2 regions of the Pedococcus sp. P2_D9 genome follow, and region 1 is predicted to be linked to the other one. Evidence: predicted binding sites of a transcription regulator. Region 1 holds the regulator's gene; the other holds the start of a gene.
What was found. The regulator Rex, encoded in region 1, represses fermentation and respiration genes when NADH is low (regulators of the CRP and FNR family bind a similar motif). The targets are predictions, from matches to a motif close to CTTGTGAANNNNTTCACAAG.
Positions count from the first base shown of each region.

Region 2: the regulator Rex is predicted to act here: its motif matches at 6,053-6,072, upstream of edd (phosphogluconate dehydratase).

Region 1 is NZ_JBFUEI010000002.1:382,116-390,311, forward strand. It holds gene AC1DXJ_RS04615 (bifunctional uroporphyrinogen-III C-methyltransferase/uroporphyrinogen-III synthase) at 1-620, opposite strand, end outside; gene hemC (hydroxymethylbilane synthase) at 617-1,708, opposite strand; gene AC1DXJ_RS04625 (glutamyl-tRNA reductase) at 1,705-3,015, opposite strand; gene AC1DXJ_RS04630 (redox-sensing transcriptional repressor Rex) at 3,012-3,728, opposite strand; gene AC1DXJ_RS04635 (glutaredoxin family protein) at 3,862-4,128, opposite strand; gene AC1DXJ_RS04640 (sigma-70 family RNA polymerase sigma factor) at 4,422-5,144, shown strand; gene AC1DXJ_RS04645 (DUF5667 domain-containing protein) at 5,298-6,470, shown strand; gene AC1DXJ_RS04650 (lysophospholipid acyltransferase family protein) at 6,540-7,931, opposite strand; gene AC1DXJ_RS04655 (NAD-dependent epimerase/dehydratase family protein) at 7,931-8,196, opposite strand, start outside.
Region 2 is NZ_JBFUEI010000008.1:77,582-85,777, reverse strand. It holds gene AC1DXJ_RS13675 (MFS transporter) at 1-247, shown strand, start outside; gene AC1DXJ_RS13670 (response regulator) at 395-1,060, opposite strand; gene AC1DXJ_RS13665 (sensor histidine kinase) at 1,071-2,276, opposite strand; gene AC1DXJ_RS13660 (hypothetical protein) at 2,473-3,252, shown strand; gene AC1DXJ_RS13655 (oxygenase MpaB family protein) at 3,345-4,250, opposite strand; gene AC1DXJ_RS13650 (hypothetical protein) at 4,247-4,648, opposite strand; gene pdxH (pyridoxamine 5'-phosphate oxidase) at 4,742-5,419, shown strand; gene AC1DXJ_RS13640 (phosphate-starvation-inducible PsiE family protein) at 5,450-5,944, opposite strand; gene edd (phosphogluconate dehydratase) at 6,136-8,034, shown strand; gene eda (bifunctional 4-hydroxy-2-oxoglutarate aldolase/2-dehydro-3-deoxy-phosphogluconate aldolase) at 8,031-8,196, shown strand, end outside.

The DNA of each region.
Region 1 (8,196 bases):
TCGGCCGACCGACCCGCCCCCAGCAGCTTGCCCAGCGCGACACCGAGGTCCTCGGGCTGGCCGAGCAGGACCACGGTGACCGAGTCGGCCACCGAGGCAGACCAGTCGACGTGCCGGTCGTTGGCGGAGATCACGTGCACGGCCGGCGAGCTGCTCGACGTCAGCGGGATGCCCGCGTAGGCCGGGACGGCCGAGACCGCGCTGACCCCGGGCACGATGTCGAAGCCGATGCCGGCCTTCTGGCAGGCGAGGGCTTCCTCCGCGAGGCCGTTGAAGGTGCCCGGGTCGCCGTCCATGAGCCGGACGACCAAGCCGCCGGTGGCGGACTTGGCGGCCTTGACGACGAGCTTGGCCCTCATGGCGTGGGTCAGTGGCTGCCCGTGCTCGCCGTGGCCGGCGTCGATGATCTCGACGTCCGCACGGCAGTAGCGGGCAACGACGTCCTCACGAGCCACCTGGTCGATGACGACCACGTCGGCTGCGGCGAGGAACTCCAGGGACCGCACGGTCATGAGTCCGGAGTCGCCGGGGCCGGCGCCGACGAAGGCGACGCGTCCCGGGACCCGGCTCTGACGAGGGGTCTGGTGGGTGGTGGGCTGGGTCGAGCGCGTGGGGCTCACAGTGCACGCTCCGTGCTGTCGTGTTCTGGGTGGCGGTCGGGGGCGGCGAGCGGAGCTGGTCCGTTCGCCTCGGCTGGGTCTGGTGTCAGGCCGTCGGTGGCGGCGCTCGAGGGACCCGTGCCGGGCGGCACCGGTCGGGCAGGGGGGCGGTCCTCGGGTCCCTGCAACAGGTCGGCGCCGTCCTCGAGCAGCACGGCGGCGAGCCGGCGGCCGAGGGCCTCGCCGTCGTCGACGCCGCCCACGAGGGACCGGCGCAGGTCGAACGACCCGTCGACGGCACCGACGAAGGCACGCAGGGACAGCTCGAGCCCGTCCTCACCCTCGACGATCTCGGCCAGCGCTCCGACCGGTGCCGAGCAGCCGGCCTCGAGGGCCGCGAGGACAGCACGCTCGGCCGTCACGCACGCGCGGGTGTCGGGGTCGTCGAGGACCTCCAGCGCGGCGCGGGTGATGTCGTCGTCGGCCCGGCACTCCACGGCGAGTGCACCCTGGCCGGGGGCGGGCAGCATCTGGAGGGGGTCGATCGCCTCGGCGACCTCATCGAGCCGCCCGAGCCTGGCCAGACCCGCGCGAGCCAGCACGACGGCGTCGAGGGCGCCGTCCCTGACCAGCCCGATGCGGGTGTCGACGTTGCCGCGGATGTCCTTGAACGACAGCCCGAGCCCGAGGGCCGCGAGCTGGGCCACGCGCCGCGGCGAGCCGGTGCCGACGACCGCGCCCTCGCCGAGCTCACCGAGGGTGCGACCGCCCGAGGAGACCAGCACGTCGCGCGGGTCCTCACGGACCGGGAGGGCTGCCACGACCAGACCGGGCTCGGGCGTGGTCGGCAGGTCCTTGAGCGAGTGCACAGCGAGGTCGACCTCACCCGCGAGCAGGGCGCGGCGAAGGGCGGCCGCGAACACCCCGGTCCCGCCGATCGAGGCGAGCGAGGCGGTCGACGTGTCTCCCTCGGTGACGATCTCCACGAGCTCGACCGCATGACCCCGGGCGCGCAGCAGGTCGGCCACCCCGGTGGACTGGGTCGTGGCCAGGGGGCTGCGTCGGGTGCCCAGACGCAAGGCGAGGGGTGCGGCGGCAGGTGCGCTCACGGCATACCTCCACGCTCTGGCGGGGGCACGGACGCGGTGACGGCTTCGCCGGGACGCAGGTCGAACAGCTCACGCAGGGCCTGCGCGTAGTCGGCGCCCTCACCGCCCACGGCGCGTTCCTTCATGCGGACGGTCGGGGTGTGCAGCAGCTTCTCGACGATGCGGTGGACGGCGAGCTGGACCTCTGCCCGGGCGACGTCGTCGAGGTCGGGGAGCCGCTGGTCGAGCCGGTTGAGCTCGCCCGCGACGACGTCGGCGGCGTGGGACCGCAGCGCCGCGACGGTCGGTGCGACGGTCTCCGCCGCCCGCGAGGTGAGGTATGCCGCGACCTCACCGATGACGAGGTCCGCCACCTCGCGCACCTGGGGCGGGGTCTGGCCTCCGGAGAGCTCCTCCCCCAGCGCACCCAGCCCGGCGAGGGTGACCCCACTCAGGGAGGCGACCTCGGGGGCGACGTCGTGGGGAAGGGCGAGGTCGATGTAGGCCTGCGGGCGCCCGGCGCGGGCCACCTGGGCATCGCCGGCGGTGGCGAGGTCGACGACCACGCCGGTCGACCCGGTGCAGGAGATGACGACGTCGGCGCCGGCCAGGGCAGCCGCGAGGTCGTCGAGGGGGCGAGCGGTGCCGCCGGTGCGCTCGGCGAGCCGAAGTGCCTTGGCCAGCGTCCGGTTGACGATCGTGAGGCCAGCGGCGCCGCGGCGCGAGACGGTCGTGGCGGCCAGCGAGCTCATGCCTCCGGCGCCCACGACGAGGACCTTGAGCCCGGCCAGGGACCCGAGCTCGCGTTCCGCGCGGGCCAGGCCGGCCTCGACCAGGGAGACGCTCACGGCGTCGATCCCGGTCTCGGTGTGGGCGCGCTTGCCGACGCGCAGGGCCTGCTGGAAGAGGGTGTTGAGGGCGGGGCCGGCGTGGCCGTACTTCTGCGACTCGCGCAGGGCGGTGCGCATCTGGCCGAGGATCTGGGCCTCACCGACGGCCATCGAGTCCAGGCCACAGGCGACCGTGAACGCGTGCGCGATCGCGCGGTCCTCGTAGTGCACGTAGAGGTGCTCGCGCAGCTCGTCGCGACCCACGCCGGTGACCTCGGTGAGTGCGTCCGAGATGTCGGTGACCGCGCCGTGGAAGGTCATCGACTCGGCATAGACCTCGGTGCGGTTGCACGTGGACACGACGATCGCCTCGGAGAGGTTCTCGCGGCCGGTGAGGCCGGCGGAGAGCGCGCGGCGGCGGTCGGCGTCGAGCGACATGGCCTCGAGGAGGGGCAGCGGCGCGGTGTGGTGGGACAGGCCCAGGATGACCAGGCTCATCGGCCGACCGCCTGGGCCACGTGGTCGAGCGAGCCGGCGGAGACCTGGTCGAGCGCGCCCTCGGCGGCCAGCGCCCTGCGCTGCTCGTGGAAGGCCAGGATCTGCAGCTCGGTCGACAGGTCGACCTTGCGGACGTCGACGTCGTCGGGCACGACGAGCACGCACGGGGCGAAGTTGAGGATCGAGCGCACCCCGACCGCCACGAGCTGGTCGGCCACGTCCTGCGCCGACGCGGCCGGCGTCGCGATCACGCCGATGGCCAAGCCCTGGTCGGCCACCAGCGACGCGAGGGCGCCCATCGGCTGCACGGTGATCCCGGCGATCTCCTGCCCCAGCAGGGCGGAGTCCTGGTCGAGCAGGGCGACGACGCGGAACCCGCGCGTGGCGAAGCCACTGTAGGCCGCGAGCGCGTGGCCCAGGTTTCCCATCCCGATGATGGCGACCGGCCAGTCCTGGGTGAGGCCGAGCTCGCGGGAGATCTGGTAGGCGAGGTGGTCGACCTCGTAGCCGACCCCGCGCACGCCGTAGGACCCGAGGTGGGACAGGTCCTTGCGGAGCTTGGCACTGCGGACGCCCGCGGCGGAGGCCAGCTCCTCGGAGGACACCGACGTGATCCCGCGCTCCGCGAAGCCGGTCAGGGCTCGGAGGTACTCGGGTAGCCGTGCGACCGTGGCGTCGGGAATACCCCGACGGGCGCTCGGGTCGGCAGACACAGTCTCTTCCGGCTCCTTCTCATCACGGGCAGTCCGCGCCTGGCTGGAGCGGATGGGAGCCCGGCCAGATTACGCTTTTGTGAACGGATGCACAAAGTCACAAGCGTCCGTCCCAGGACCCGCGTGATCCACGTCACTTCGTGCTCGTGAGCGCGCTCCTCAGCCGGGTCTCGTCGACCCGCCAGTAGTCGTGCTGGCCCCCGTCCACGAACGTGACGGGGATCTGCTCCCAGTACTGCTCCCTGAGTGCCGGGTCGTCCTCGATCGACAGCTCCACCCAACCCACCCCGAGGTCGGCGGCCACGCGCTCGATGACGGCCCGCGCCTCATCGCACAGGTGGCACCCCGGTTTGCTGACCAGGGTGATGCGCACCTCGGCGGGCGTGGGGGTTGCGGACACACCCCGAGCGTATGCCGCGTGGGCGCCACGGCCGCTGCCCGCCGCCGCTCGCGGTAGCGGGCGCCTCACCCGCCCCACGGGGCTCGCTGGACACCGCGGCATACCGAGATGTGTCGCAGGTCTCCTGACAATCTGGCAGATATCGGGGAAACTGTCCGATCAAGGAGGCCCCGATCCGGATTCGTGCACCACGCAGCGCCGCGAGACGACTCGCGGTCCCTCGTGCTGCCCACTGGGCCGGAGACCAGGGTCCGCTCTGGGCAACGAGCCGCCCGGCCTTCGGTTACGCCACGGTGGGCGACCACGGCATCGGAGCGGCCACGGCGGACTTCCTCGGCACCCTGCGAGTGCTGCTGAGCCTCGCCGGCGAGGCCGGCACGGCCGGCACCCTGTCGGGAGGTGGCCACGAAGGTTCAGGCGGCGGTTCGGCTGCGCGCGCCGGCTTCGGGCCGGGTGAGGCGCCCCAGGACTTCGAACGCATCTCCGCGCTGGTCGAGCTGGCCCAGCGTGGCGACGCCGAGGCGTTCGGGATGCTCTACGAACGCTACGTCGACGTCGTCTACCGCTATGTCTACGTGCGGGTGGGAGGCAAGCAGCTGGCCGAGGACATCACCTCGGAGACCTTCCTGCGTGCACTGCGCCGGATGGACTCCTTCTCCTGGCAGGGCCGCGACATCGCGGCCTGGTTCATCACCATCGCGCGGAACCTGATCACCGACAACGCCAAGTCGGCTCGCTTCCGCATGGAGGTCACCACCGCCGACATGCTCGACGCCGACCGTCGCGTGGACGCCCCCGACCAGGAGGTGCTGGACCGGCTGCGCGACCAGCGCCTGCTCGCCGCCGTCAAGGGTCTCAAGCCCGAGCAGGCCGAGTGCGTGGTGCTCCGGTTCCTGCAGGGACTGACCCTCGCGGAGACCGCCAAGGTCCTCGGCAAGTCCGAGGGCGCAGTGAAGCAGCTCCAGCTGCGCGCCGTGCGCGCCCTGCACCGGGAGCTCGCTGATGTCGACATCTGAGACCCGCAGGTTTCGCTACGTGGCGACGCGTAACTTCCGGCATCGCACCTCGTTCTCAGCACGACACACGTTCGGTGACAACACGCTCACCGACCACATGACCGGGGACATCATGACCGGGGACACCGCAGGGCTGGGGAGGGAGAAGCCGACATGCCAGTACTGAACCGTTCGGCAGACCGTTTCCAGCGCGCCCTCGAAGGCGAGCGGATCACCGATGCGCACCTCGTCGAGCTCGTCGAGACCAGCCGCCACCTCGTGGACCTCGTCCCGACCATCCCGGCTCCGGACACCGTCTTCGTCACGACCCTGCGCGAGCGGCTGATGGCCGAGGCCGCACGGATGCCCGCGCCCAGCCCGGTCGCCGCCAAGGCCGCGGCCTCCCGTCGTGCCGCCTCCCGCAACACCCCCGTCGTGGTCCTGGTGGGTCGTGGCCTCCCCCGCCTGGTCGCCGGCGCCGCCGCCTCGGCGCTGCTCGTCGGCGGCATCGTGGGCGCGGTCTCCCGCAGCGCGGTGCCCGGTGACGCGCTGTACCCCGTGAAGAGCTGGCTGGACGGCGTGGCCGTCCGGCTCGCCGACAACGACTTCGACCGCGGCCGGACCTACCTGTCCCAGGCCCAGGGACACATCTCCGATGCCCGTCAGCTGGCCGAGGCCGACCGCGAGGACCCCACGGACGTCGACGTCGCGCTCGAGGGGGCCATCGACACCGTGCGCAAGGGGCGGCAGGCGCTCGACACCTCGTATGCCGCGACCGGCAACCCCCAGTCCCTGCTCGCCATGCGCGACTTCACCGAGCGGGCCCTCCCCCAGATCGACGCCCTGAAGGCCGAGGTGCCCGCCCCATCGCTGCTGACGCTCGGGCGGCTCGAGGCCCTGCTGCGCGACACGCAGGAGAGCACCTCGCGACGGATCGCTGCCTGCGGCAGCTCCTGCAGCGCGGATCTCGCGTCGACGGTCGGCCCGGGTTCGCTGCCCGGCGCCACGACCACCTCGGGTCCCTCCGCGTCACCGACCAGCGGCGCGTCCGGTGGCATCACCGTGCCCAGCACCGCCGTGACGGCACCGGCGGGCGGCGTGCTGCCCGGCGGCTCGAGCGGCTCCGGAGCGGTCGTCGGAGGCGGTGGCGGCAGCGCCAGCCTGTCGACGGGCGGCGCGAGCGTGCGCCTGCCGACCGTCAGCGCTTCGGTGCCGGGAGTGCCCTCCGCCAGCGCCACCGTGCCGCTGCCCTCGGCGTCACTCGGCACCGGAGGCGGCAGTGTCGCGGTCCCGAGCAGCACCCTCGGCCCGGTCACGCTGCCCGGCGTGACTGTCACCCTGCCCTGAGTCACGCTTCCCTGAGTCACGCTGCCCTCAGTCACGCTGCCCTGATCCAGCCCCGTGGGCCAGGCCCCGTCAGAAGAAGACGGAACGGCGCTGCATGAGCAGGGAGTAGAGCGTCTGCTGGATGGTCTCGCGCACCTGGTCGGTGAGGTCGAAGACGAGCATGGGGTCGTCGGCGGCGTTCGGCCCCAGGTCTGCGGTCTCCACGGGTGCGCCGAACTCGATGATCCACTTGCTGGGCAACGGGATCAGCCCGAGCGGGCCGAGCAAGGGCCAGGTGGGCGTGATCGGCGCGTAGGGCGCCCCCAGCAGCCGCGCAACGGTCTTCATGTTGCCGATGATCGGGTAGATCTCCTCGGCGCCGACGATCGAGCACGGGATGATGGGCGCGCCCGTCTTGAGCGCAGCGGAGACGAAGCCGCCCCGCCCGAACCGCTGGAGCTTGTAGCGCTCGCTGAACGGCTTGCCGACTCCCTTGAAGCCCTCGGGCCAGACCCCGCACAGCTCGCCGCTCGACAGCAGCCGCTCGGCGTCGGGGTTCGCGGCCAGCGTCGAGCCCGACTTGCGCGCGACCTGGCCGACGACGGGGGTCTGGAAGACCAGGTCGGCACCCAGCATCCGCAGGTGACGGTGCGCAGGGTGCTCGTCGTGGACGGCCACCTGGGTCATCAGCGAGTCCATGGCGATCGTGCCGGAGTGGTTGGCGACGACCAGGCCGCCGCCAACGGTCGGGATGTTCTCGATCCCGCGGACCTCGACGCGGAACCACGACCGGTAGAGCGGCCGCAGGATCGGCAGGTAGAAGTGCCTGGTGAAGTCCTCGTCGAAGCCGAACTCGTCGACGGTGTAGTCGCCCGTCACCCGACGCCGCACGAACGACAGCAACGAGGCGATGTGGCGCTCGACGTCGTCCGACGAGATCCCCGCCGCCTCCGAGGCAACCCGGACCGCAGCGATGCCCGCAGTCAGCAGCTCCTCGACTCCCGGCGCGATGCTGCGAGAGGTCGCCGGTTCCGGCACGTCAACCGGCACGACGGTCTCGTCCGTCACCGCCTTGAGGGTGCGCACCTTGGCTTCAGGGGTATGCCGCTCTCCTGACGTGGCCGCACCCGTCACCTCCCGAGGTGGCCGGGCGGGCTTGGCGGCCTTGCTGGGCTGGGTCGTGCGGGCGCCGGAACGGGACACCGCCTTGCGGCTTGGCACCGCCTTGGCCACCGGGCTCGGGCGGTGTTTGCCACTGGCCGTCGAGGGGGTGGTCGCCGAGGCGGCCGATGCCGACGCAGATGCGCGTGCGGGAGCGGGAGCTGTCGTGGGAGCGGCAGCTGCGGGGGCAGCCGGGGGGGTCGACGCGAGCAGGGGCGTGCTGCGGCGCTTGGCGCGTTCCCCGGATGCCCTGGCGGCGCCCGCTGCGAGGGCGCCCTTGCGCGCGGTGGGTTTCGCCGGCTTCTTGGGCGTCGAGGCCATCAGTCGTTCCTCCCTGCAGCCCACACGTGGCTGATCGCGCCGGCGGCACTCTCCGCGGCGCCGGTGACGGCCGACCCGAACATCCCGGCCCCCGGGATCGCCGAGCCGACCCCCTGCGCATAGTCGGCGAAGGCAGCCCGCGTGGTGTAGTCCGGCTCGTACCCCAGAACCTCACGCATCCGTCGGGTGTCCAACCCGCGACCGAAGGCGAGGAACTGGATCTGGTCGCTGCTGAAGTCGGCGAGCCCGGACCGCTTCACGAGGT
Region 2 (8,196 bases), on a different contig from region 1:
GTTCCGGACGACGATCCTGCAGGCCGCCACACCGGACCACCTGCGCGGGCGGCTGCAGGGCGTCTTCATCGTCGTCGTGGCGGGCGGGCCGAGGCTGGGTGAGATGGCGGGTGGCTTCCTCGCCAGCGGGATCGGCGAGGCGATGACCGCAGTCGTGGGTGGGCTCGCCTGTGTGGTCGCCATCGTCGTGCTGGGCCGGATCCAGCCGGGCTTCGTGCGCTACGACGCCCGCCACCCCGTGCCCTAGCGCCTAGCCGTAACCTTCCGCCGCATCTGTCCCCCCGGTGGGGTCCAACTTTCGGCCACTCGCCCGAAACTCCCGGCCCGGGCCGCCCGGTGGGGCCCAACTTTCGGCCACTCGCCCGAAACTCCCGCTGCCGACCGCCTGTGGTGACTAGCCCGGGCCCCCGGGCGCGACCAGGCCCAGCTCGTAGGCGGCTACGACGGCCTGCACCCGGTCGCGGAGCCTGAGCTTCATCAGCACGTTCGACACGTGCGTCTTGACGGTGGCCTCGCCGAGGTAGAGATCTGCGGCGATCTCGGCGTTCGACAGTCCCCTCGCAATCAGGGTCAGCACGTCGCGCTCGCGCTCGGTCAGCGCGTCCAGCGCCGAGGAGCGGACGGTCCGCGGAGTGGGAGCGCCGGCGAACCGCTCGATGACCCGCAACGTCACCGACGGGTCCAGCAGGCCACCGCCGGAAGCGACCGTGCGCACCGCTGCCACCAGCTGCTCGGGCGGCGACACCTTGAGGAGGAACCCGCTGACGCCGGAGCGCAGCGCCCCTTCGACGTACTCGTCCTCGCCGAACGTCGTCAGGATCACGACCCGCGTCTGCGGCCGGGCGGCCATCACCCGGCGAGCCGCCTCGATCCCGTCGAGCCTGGGCATGCGGACGTCCATCAGCACGACGTCGGGAGCCAGCTCGAGCGCGGCGGCTTCGGCGGCCTCACCGTCCCCGATCTCTCCCACGACCTCGATGTCGGGCTCGGCACTCAGCACCATGCGCAGCCCGACACGCACCATCGCCTCGTCGTCCACCAGCAGCACCCGGATGCTCACGACCCCTCCCTCACTGCCACTCCCGCGAGACCGGCAGCCGCACGTCGACCTCGAACCCGCCGCCGGGCACCGGCCCGACGGAGATGCTCCCGCCGAGCATGTCCACCCGCTCGCGCATGCCCACGATGCCGTGGCCGCCGTGGCCGCCGTACGCCCCGTCCGCGGTGCTGGGGTTGTCCCGGTCGGTGACACCGGAGCGCCCCGAGCCGCGCCCGTCGTCGGTCACGGTGAGGCGAACCACGGTGCCGTCGTTGACGACCCGCACGACAGCATGCGCTCCCGGTGCGTGCCGCAGGACGTTGCTGAGCGCCTCCTGGACGATCCGGTATGCCGCGGTGTCGAGCGCCTTGGGCAGCCCGTCGAGCGGGCCACTCACCTCGAGGGACACGTCCAGGCCCGTGGCGCGCACGTCGCCGACCAGGTCCTCGAGCCGGGCCAGCGCAGGGGGAGGGGCTCCGATGGCGGTATCACCCGGCTCGCGGAGGATGCCCACGGTGGCGCGGAGCTCCTCGACCGACTGACGGCCGAGCCGCTCGAGCCCCAGCATCACGTCGCGCTCCACGGGGTGGTCGACCAGCACTGCGTCGAGCTGGCGCCGCAGACCGCCGAGCTGCAGCGTCATGACGCTGACCGAGTGCGCCACCGAGTCGTGGACCTCCCGCGCGATGCGGGCTCGTTCCTCGACCACCGCTGCGCGAGCGCTGGCTTCGCGCTGCGCGTCGAGCTCCGTGGCGAGGGCGATGACCTGGCGGCTGCGCTCGCGCTCCCGCCGCACCAGGGTGCCGACCCACCAGGCCGGCACGAACACAACGGGGAAGAAGACCGTGTCCCAGCCCAGGCCGTTGCGCAGGGCCTCGGTGGTGATGAACACCCCCACAGAGGCGACGGCGGCGATGCGGGACGTGCGCGGGGATGCCGCGAAGCCGGCGTACGCCATGGCCACGAGCGAGGCGATGAGGCCGGCGCCACCCGGGCCGGGGGCGCCGAGCAGGGTGGCGACGGGATAGAAGCAGGCGACCACGACGGCACCGGCAACCGGCCAGCGGACGGCCACCAGGAAGCCGGCGGCGATGACTCCTGACGCGATGGCCAGGACACCGACGTGCGGCCGGAACTGCGGGTCGGACCACGCTTCGACGAGACCGAGCAGGCCCAGGGCGACCGCGGCCACGACGGGCACCACGCGGTGGTCGCGGAGGGCGGCGGCTCGAGACATGGCGAAAACAGTAGGGCGCCCGCCGAGCACGCGTATCCCACTTGAGGAGGAGCGGCAGCGTGTCCAGCTCCGCCTCGAGGGGGAGGCGCAGACGGTCCCCCTCGACGGATCTGCGCTGAGGGGGACCGCCGGGACCGTTGGTGCAGCGCCGAGAGACGGCGACGGCCCACGGGCCACCTCACGAAAAGGACACACCGTGACCACCACGACCCCACGGACCTCGCGCACCACCCGCGACCACACCACCCGCGACCACACCACCCGCGACCGCACCACCCGCGACCACACCACCCGCGACCGCACCACCGCCGACCACACCACCGCCGACCACCCGCGCCGGGCGCCCGGTCGCGCGATGGCGGTCGCCGCCGGGATCGCCCTCGTCGCCGGACCACTGCTGTGGGCGGGTGGCATGTTCACCTCTCCGCCGCAGGAGAGCATGGCCGACGCCGACTACATCTCCTCGCTGACGCGGGACACGACGATGACGCAGATCTCGGCGCTTTTCCTGCACTACGGCAACCTCGTGATCGCCCTCGGCATCCTCGCCGGACCGAGCCTGGTGCGCGGCGCCCGCGGCCTGCGCCTCGCTGTCGCGGGAGCCCTCGCCACCGCCATCGGGTTCGCGAACGTCTCGGGGATGGTCCTCAGCGACTGGTGGAACGCCTCCGCCGGCACGCACCTCAGCTCCGAGCAGGCTGTCGAGGTGTTCCGCGGCTTCAAGACCGGGTCGCTGCTGCCCTTCTGGGACGGCACCGAGCCGCTCAGCCTGGTGGGGCCGCTGCTCCTGCTGGCGGGCCTGGCCCGTGCGGGGGTCCTCGGCTGGTGGACCCTGGGGCTGATCGTCACCGGTGTCGCGGGGCTGATGGTCTTCGGCGCAACGAGCCCGCTCGTCGCCGCAGCCTGTGTGCTCGTCGGGTTCTCGCCGTTCGCCCTCGTGGGACTGCGACTGCTCCAGCGCAGCCGGCTCGCCTGAACCAGAGCAAACCGACCAACCGAGCACCAACAGCAGGTATGCCGCGTGGCTGGCTCAGCCGCGCGGCATACCGCGCGTCCGGCCGGCTCCAGTCAGACGGAGCTGCCCCTGCGCAAGGCGGCGCGGCGGCGTTCGTCGGTCGCGTCCGCCATCGCCCAGCGCACCGTCGACGTCGCCACCCCACCGAGGGGGCGCCCGACCAGCCGCTCGGTCACAGGCAGCCACGGCAGCCGCAACGGCTGCCTGGCCCACCGCGGGAGCATCGCCACGGCGCCCGCTGCCAACGCGGCATACCCGGGTCGGGCGGCCAGCGGCAGCGGTGGGTGGACGAGCAGGAAGCGCGCAGCCTCACGAGCCGCTGCAGTCGACTCGAGCTCGGGTCGGTAGCCCTCGATGGTCGCGCGCAGCCCAGCCACGGTCGTCGGCGGGTCGACCACCCCGAGCGCGCTGGCGACGATGCCGCCCTGCTGCACGTAGAGGTCGGCCTCGGCGGCGCTCAGCGGCGCCACGGCGTAGCGCTGGTAGGCGGTGAGGAAGCTGTCGGCCTCGGTCGCGTGCACCCACTTCAGCAGGTGCGGGTCGCCGGCCGAATAGGGGCGACCGTCGGCCGCCTTGCCGCGCACCCGGTCGTGGATCGACCGGACCCGGGCGATCTGTTCCTCTGCGTGGTCGATGGTGCCGAAGGTCGTCGTGGCCAGGAACTCGCTGGTCCGCTGCAGCCGTCCCCACGGGTCGCCCTTGTAGCCCGAGTGCCCGGCGACGCCCGCCATGGCGAGCGGGTGCAGCGACTGCAGCAGGAGCGCCCGGATGCCGCCCGGGAACATCGCGGCGTCGGCGTGCACCCGCCAGATCGGGTCCTCCGGCGTGAACCAGCGCGGTCCCTCGGCTCCCCAGATTCGCTCGGCCTTGGCCTGGGCGTCACTGCCGGCGACCCTGGAGCGCAGCGCGTGGGCGAGCTGGCGCCGAGCCCCGTCGGCCATCGGCGCCAGCAGCGTCATCGCGATCGTCCGTTCCGGCGGCGGGGGAGCTGCTTGAGGCGTGCGGCCGGGGTGGGGAGGTCCGCCGGGGGGACGCGCTTGGACAGGTCGCTGTTGGCGATCAGCTCGGCCAGCGGGGTGGTGGAGGTGGGGTGGGCAGCGATGGGGTCATCGGCTGAGAAGACCACCCACACCGGTTCGCTGTGGTCCGCCCGCGGGTCGAACGTCTTGAGCACGGTGCCCTCACGCACTGTCGCCGCGTGCTCGATCGCCCGGCGCCTGGCCCGTTGCCGGTCCAGTGCCGTCTGGGCGGCTTTCATCGCCGGCTCCTTGGCCTGCTGGGCCAGCACGACCACGTGGGGGCCGTACTTCACGCCCCACTTCACGAGGTTGCCGACGGCCTTGCCTTTGCTGGGCATGCTGCCTCCCTGACGTCTGGTCCGGCCTTCACCCTAATCTCGGGCCCCTGGTCCCGTGTCATGGGAGACGTACGGCGCGTGGACACTGTTCCCATGGACACTGCTCGCACCGACTACAGCGGCGAAGGAATCTCCGAGGCCGACATCGCGCCCACGCCGTGGCAACAGGCCAGGCGCTGGGTCGACGAGGCGGTGGCGCGCTCGCAGGTCCAGGCCGACGTTCCCGAGCCGTACGCCCTCTCGGTCGCCACCGTCGACGCCGAGGGACGCCCCAACGTGCGGACCGTGTTGATGCGGTTCTTCGACGAGCGCGGCCCGGGGTTCGTCACCGGGACCGAGTCCACGAAGGGACTCGAGATCGCCGCCACCGGCGGGATCGCCGCGGCGCTGACCTGGCCGGCGATGTTCCGGGCGATCCGGTTCCGAGGCGTGGCCGAGCAGGTCTCCCGCGACGAGGTTGCCGGCTACTTCGGGTCACGGCCGTGGGCCTCCCGCATCTCCGCGTGGGCCTCGCGACAGTCCCAGCCGATCGAGGGTCGCGCCGGCCTCGAGCAGGCCTACGACAGGTATGCCGCGCAGTTCCCCGATCGAGGGAACGCGGACGACGTGCCCGTGCCCGAGTTCTGGGGCGGCTACCGCGTGCTCTGCGACGAGGTCGAGTTCTGGGGTGGCCGGCGCAACCGGCTGCACGACCGGCTGGTCTTCAGCAGGGTGGGAAAGGGTTCGCTGGACGACGCGGCCGCGTGGGCGCTGTCCCGCCGCCAGCCCTGACGCCCGCCGAACTCCGGGGGTTTGAGGCGGTCAGGTCGGGTGGGCCTCGGTCTGCACCTCGGTGTCGCCGTGTCCGGAGTTGGCGCCCTCGCTGGGCTCTCGCTCCTTGCGCCGCAACAGGAACGACGCCAGCGCCAGCAGGATGATCGTGCCCGTCAGCAGCCCCATGAGCCGCAGCGTGTCGGCGAACTCGGGCTTGCCCAGCAGGTCCGGCGCCTTGACCGACAGCACCACGATCTCCTTGATGGAGGCGATGATCCCGACGAGGAGGAAGGGCTCGGCCACGAGCTCGCGCCGGGACAGGGTGGTTCGCACGGCGAAGAGCAGCTCGACGACGATGAAGACGAGGAGCAGCAGGTCGAGGATGTCGGCGGCCACTTCCACGACCCCGCCGCTGCCGAGGTCCCCGAACGTCAGCACGGTCTTGCCGATCACGACGGCGGCGATGGCGAACAGGACCACAGCCACCGCGAGGTAGATGACGTTCTCGACCCGCTCGATGGTCCGTTCGATCAAGTCCGTCATGACCGACATCCTGACCGACCTGCGGTGATCCGTCACCCGTCCGTCACTCGCGGTGCTACCGGTCCGTATGCCGGGATGGCCATTGCCGGATCCCGGGTCGCCGTCACACTTGTGAACTGAATCACACGCGCGCGCCAAAGATGCCGTTCGCGCGGTCCCATCCCCGACCGCCGAATCCCCTCAGGAGCCTCATGGCGCCCGCCAGCCACCCCGCGATCCACCCCGTCGTCGCCGACGTCACCGCCCGGGTGACCGACCGCAGCCGTGCCAGCCGCACGGCATACCTGCAACGCCTCTCCCGGGCCGCGTCCGAGCTGAGCCTGCGCCCGGCACGCACCGACCTCGGTTGCTCCAACCTCGCCCACGCGGTCGCCGCGTGCGGCGGCAGCGACCGGACCACCATGGCTGCCGACACGGGCGTCAGCCTCGGCATCATCACGTCCTACAACGACATGCTCTCGGCGCACGCGCCGTTCGAGCACTACCCCGCCGCCATGAAGCAGACCGCCCGCGAGGTCGGGGCCGTGGCCCGCGTCGCCGGCGGGGTGCCCGCGATGTGTGACGGCATCACCCAGGGCCGCGCGGGCATGGAGCTCAGCCTCTTCAGCCGCGACGTCATCGCGATGTCGGCCGCCATCGCGCTCAGCCACGACGTCTTCGACGGCGTCCTCATGCTCGGCGTCTGCGACAAGATCGTCCCCGGGCTCGTGGCCGGCGCCCTGTCGTTCGGGCACCTGCCGACCGCCCTCGTGCCGGCAGGACCGATGGCGTCGGGCCGCTCCAACGCGGACAAGTCCGAGACCCGCAAGGCCTTCGCCGCCGGCGAGGTCGGGCGCGACGAGCTGCTCGCGAGCGAGGTGGCGTCCTACCACTCGCCGGGCACCTGCACCTTCTACGGCACCGCGAACTCCAACCAGATGCTCATGGACGTCATGGGCCTGCACCTGCCCGGGGCGGCGTTCGTCCACCCCGACGACCCGTTGCGCGAGGCGCTCACCGCGGCGACGACGGCCCGGGTCGCCGAGATCGCCGCGTCCGACGCGCCGTACGGCATCGGCCAGGTCGTGGACGAGAAGACGGTCGTCAACGGGGTCGTCGCCCTCCTGGCGACCGGCGGCTCGACCAACCACACGATGCACCTCATCTCGATGGCAGCCGCCGCGGGGATCGACCTGACGTGGGAGGACTTCGACGACCTGTCGGCCGCGGTTCCGTCCATCGCCCGGATCTACCCCAACGGGCCCGCCGACGTGAACCACTTCCATGCAGCCGGCGGCACGCCGTTCCTCGTGGGCACCCTGCTCGACCACGGCCTGCTCCACGAGGACGTGCTCACCGTGGCAGGGCCCGGGCTGCGGCGCTACACCCAGCGGCCGGTGTTGATCGGTGGTCAGCTCGGGTTCGTCGACGCGGCAACGGAATCCGGCGACCGGGACGTCCTGCGCCCGGCCAACGACCCGTTCACCGTCGACGGCGGGCTCCGTGTCCTCGGAGGCAGCCTGGGCCACGCGGTCATCAAGGTGTCGGCCGTTGCGGAGGAGCACCGGGTCATCGAGGCGCCGGCGCGCGTCTTCACCGACCAGGTCGGCTTCCTCCAGGCCTTCTCCCGGCGCGAGCTCGACCGCGACGTCATCGTCGTGATCCGCGAGCAGGGCCCCAGTGCCAACGGCATGCCCGAGCTGCACGCCCTGACCCCTTCGCTCGGAGTCCTCCAAAAGCGTGGGTATGCCGTGGCCCTGGTCACCGACGGCCGCATGAGTGGGGCGTCGGGAGCCATCCCGGCGGCCATCCACGTGACCCCCGAGTCGGTGCATGCCGGGCCGATCTCCAAGATCCAGGACGGCGACGTCATCAGGGTCGACTCGCTCACCGGCCGGTTGGACGTCCTCGTCGACGAGGACGAGTTCGCCGCCCGGGTCCCGTCCCCGCGGGTCAGCGCGGAGGGGGTCGGCACCGGGCGCGAGCTGTTCGCGTCCATGCGGGCCGCCGTCGGCCGCGCCGACGAGGGAGCCCACGTGTTCGGCAGCCTCGGTCACGTCTGGGACCGAAGCGACAATGCCCCGTTCGTCAGCCACGAGGAGAACCGATGACCAGCGCCAACACCCTGACCGGGGCGAGCCCGGCGGCCGCGACCACGAGGGACGCGGCGCACGCGCCGGCCACCCCGACCACGCCGGTGCTGCACAGCGAGGCGGACATCCTCGACCTGGCCCCGGTCATCCCGGTGGTCGTGGTGGACTCCGTCGAGCAGG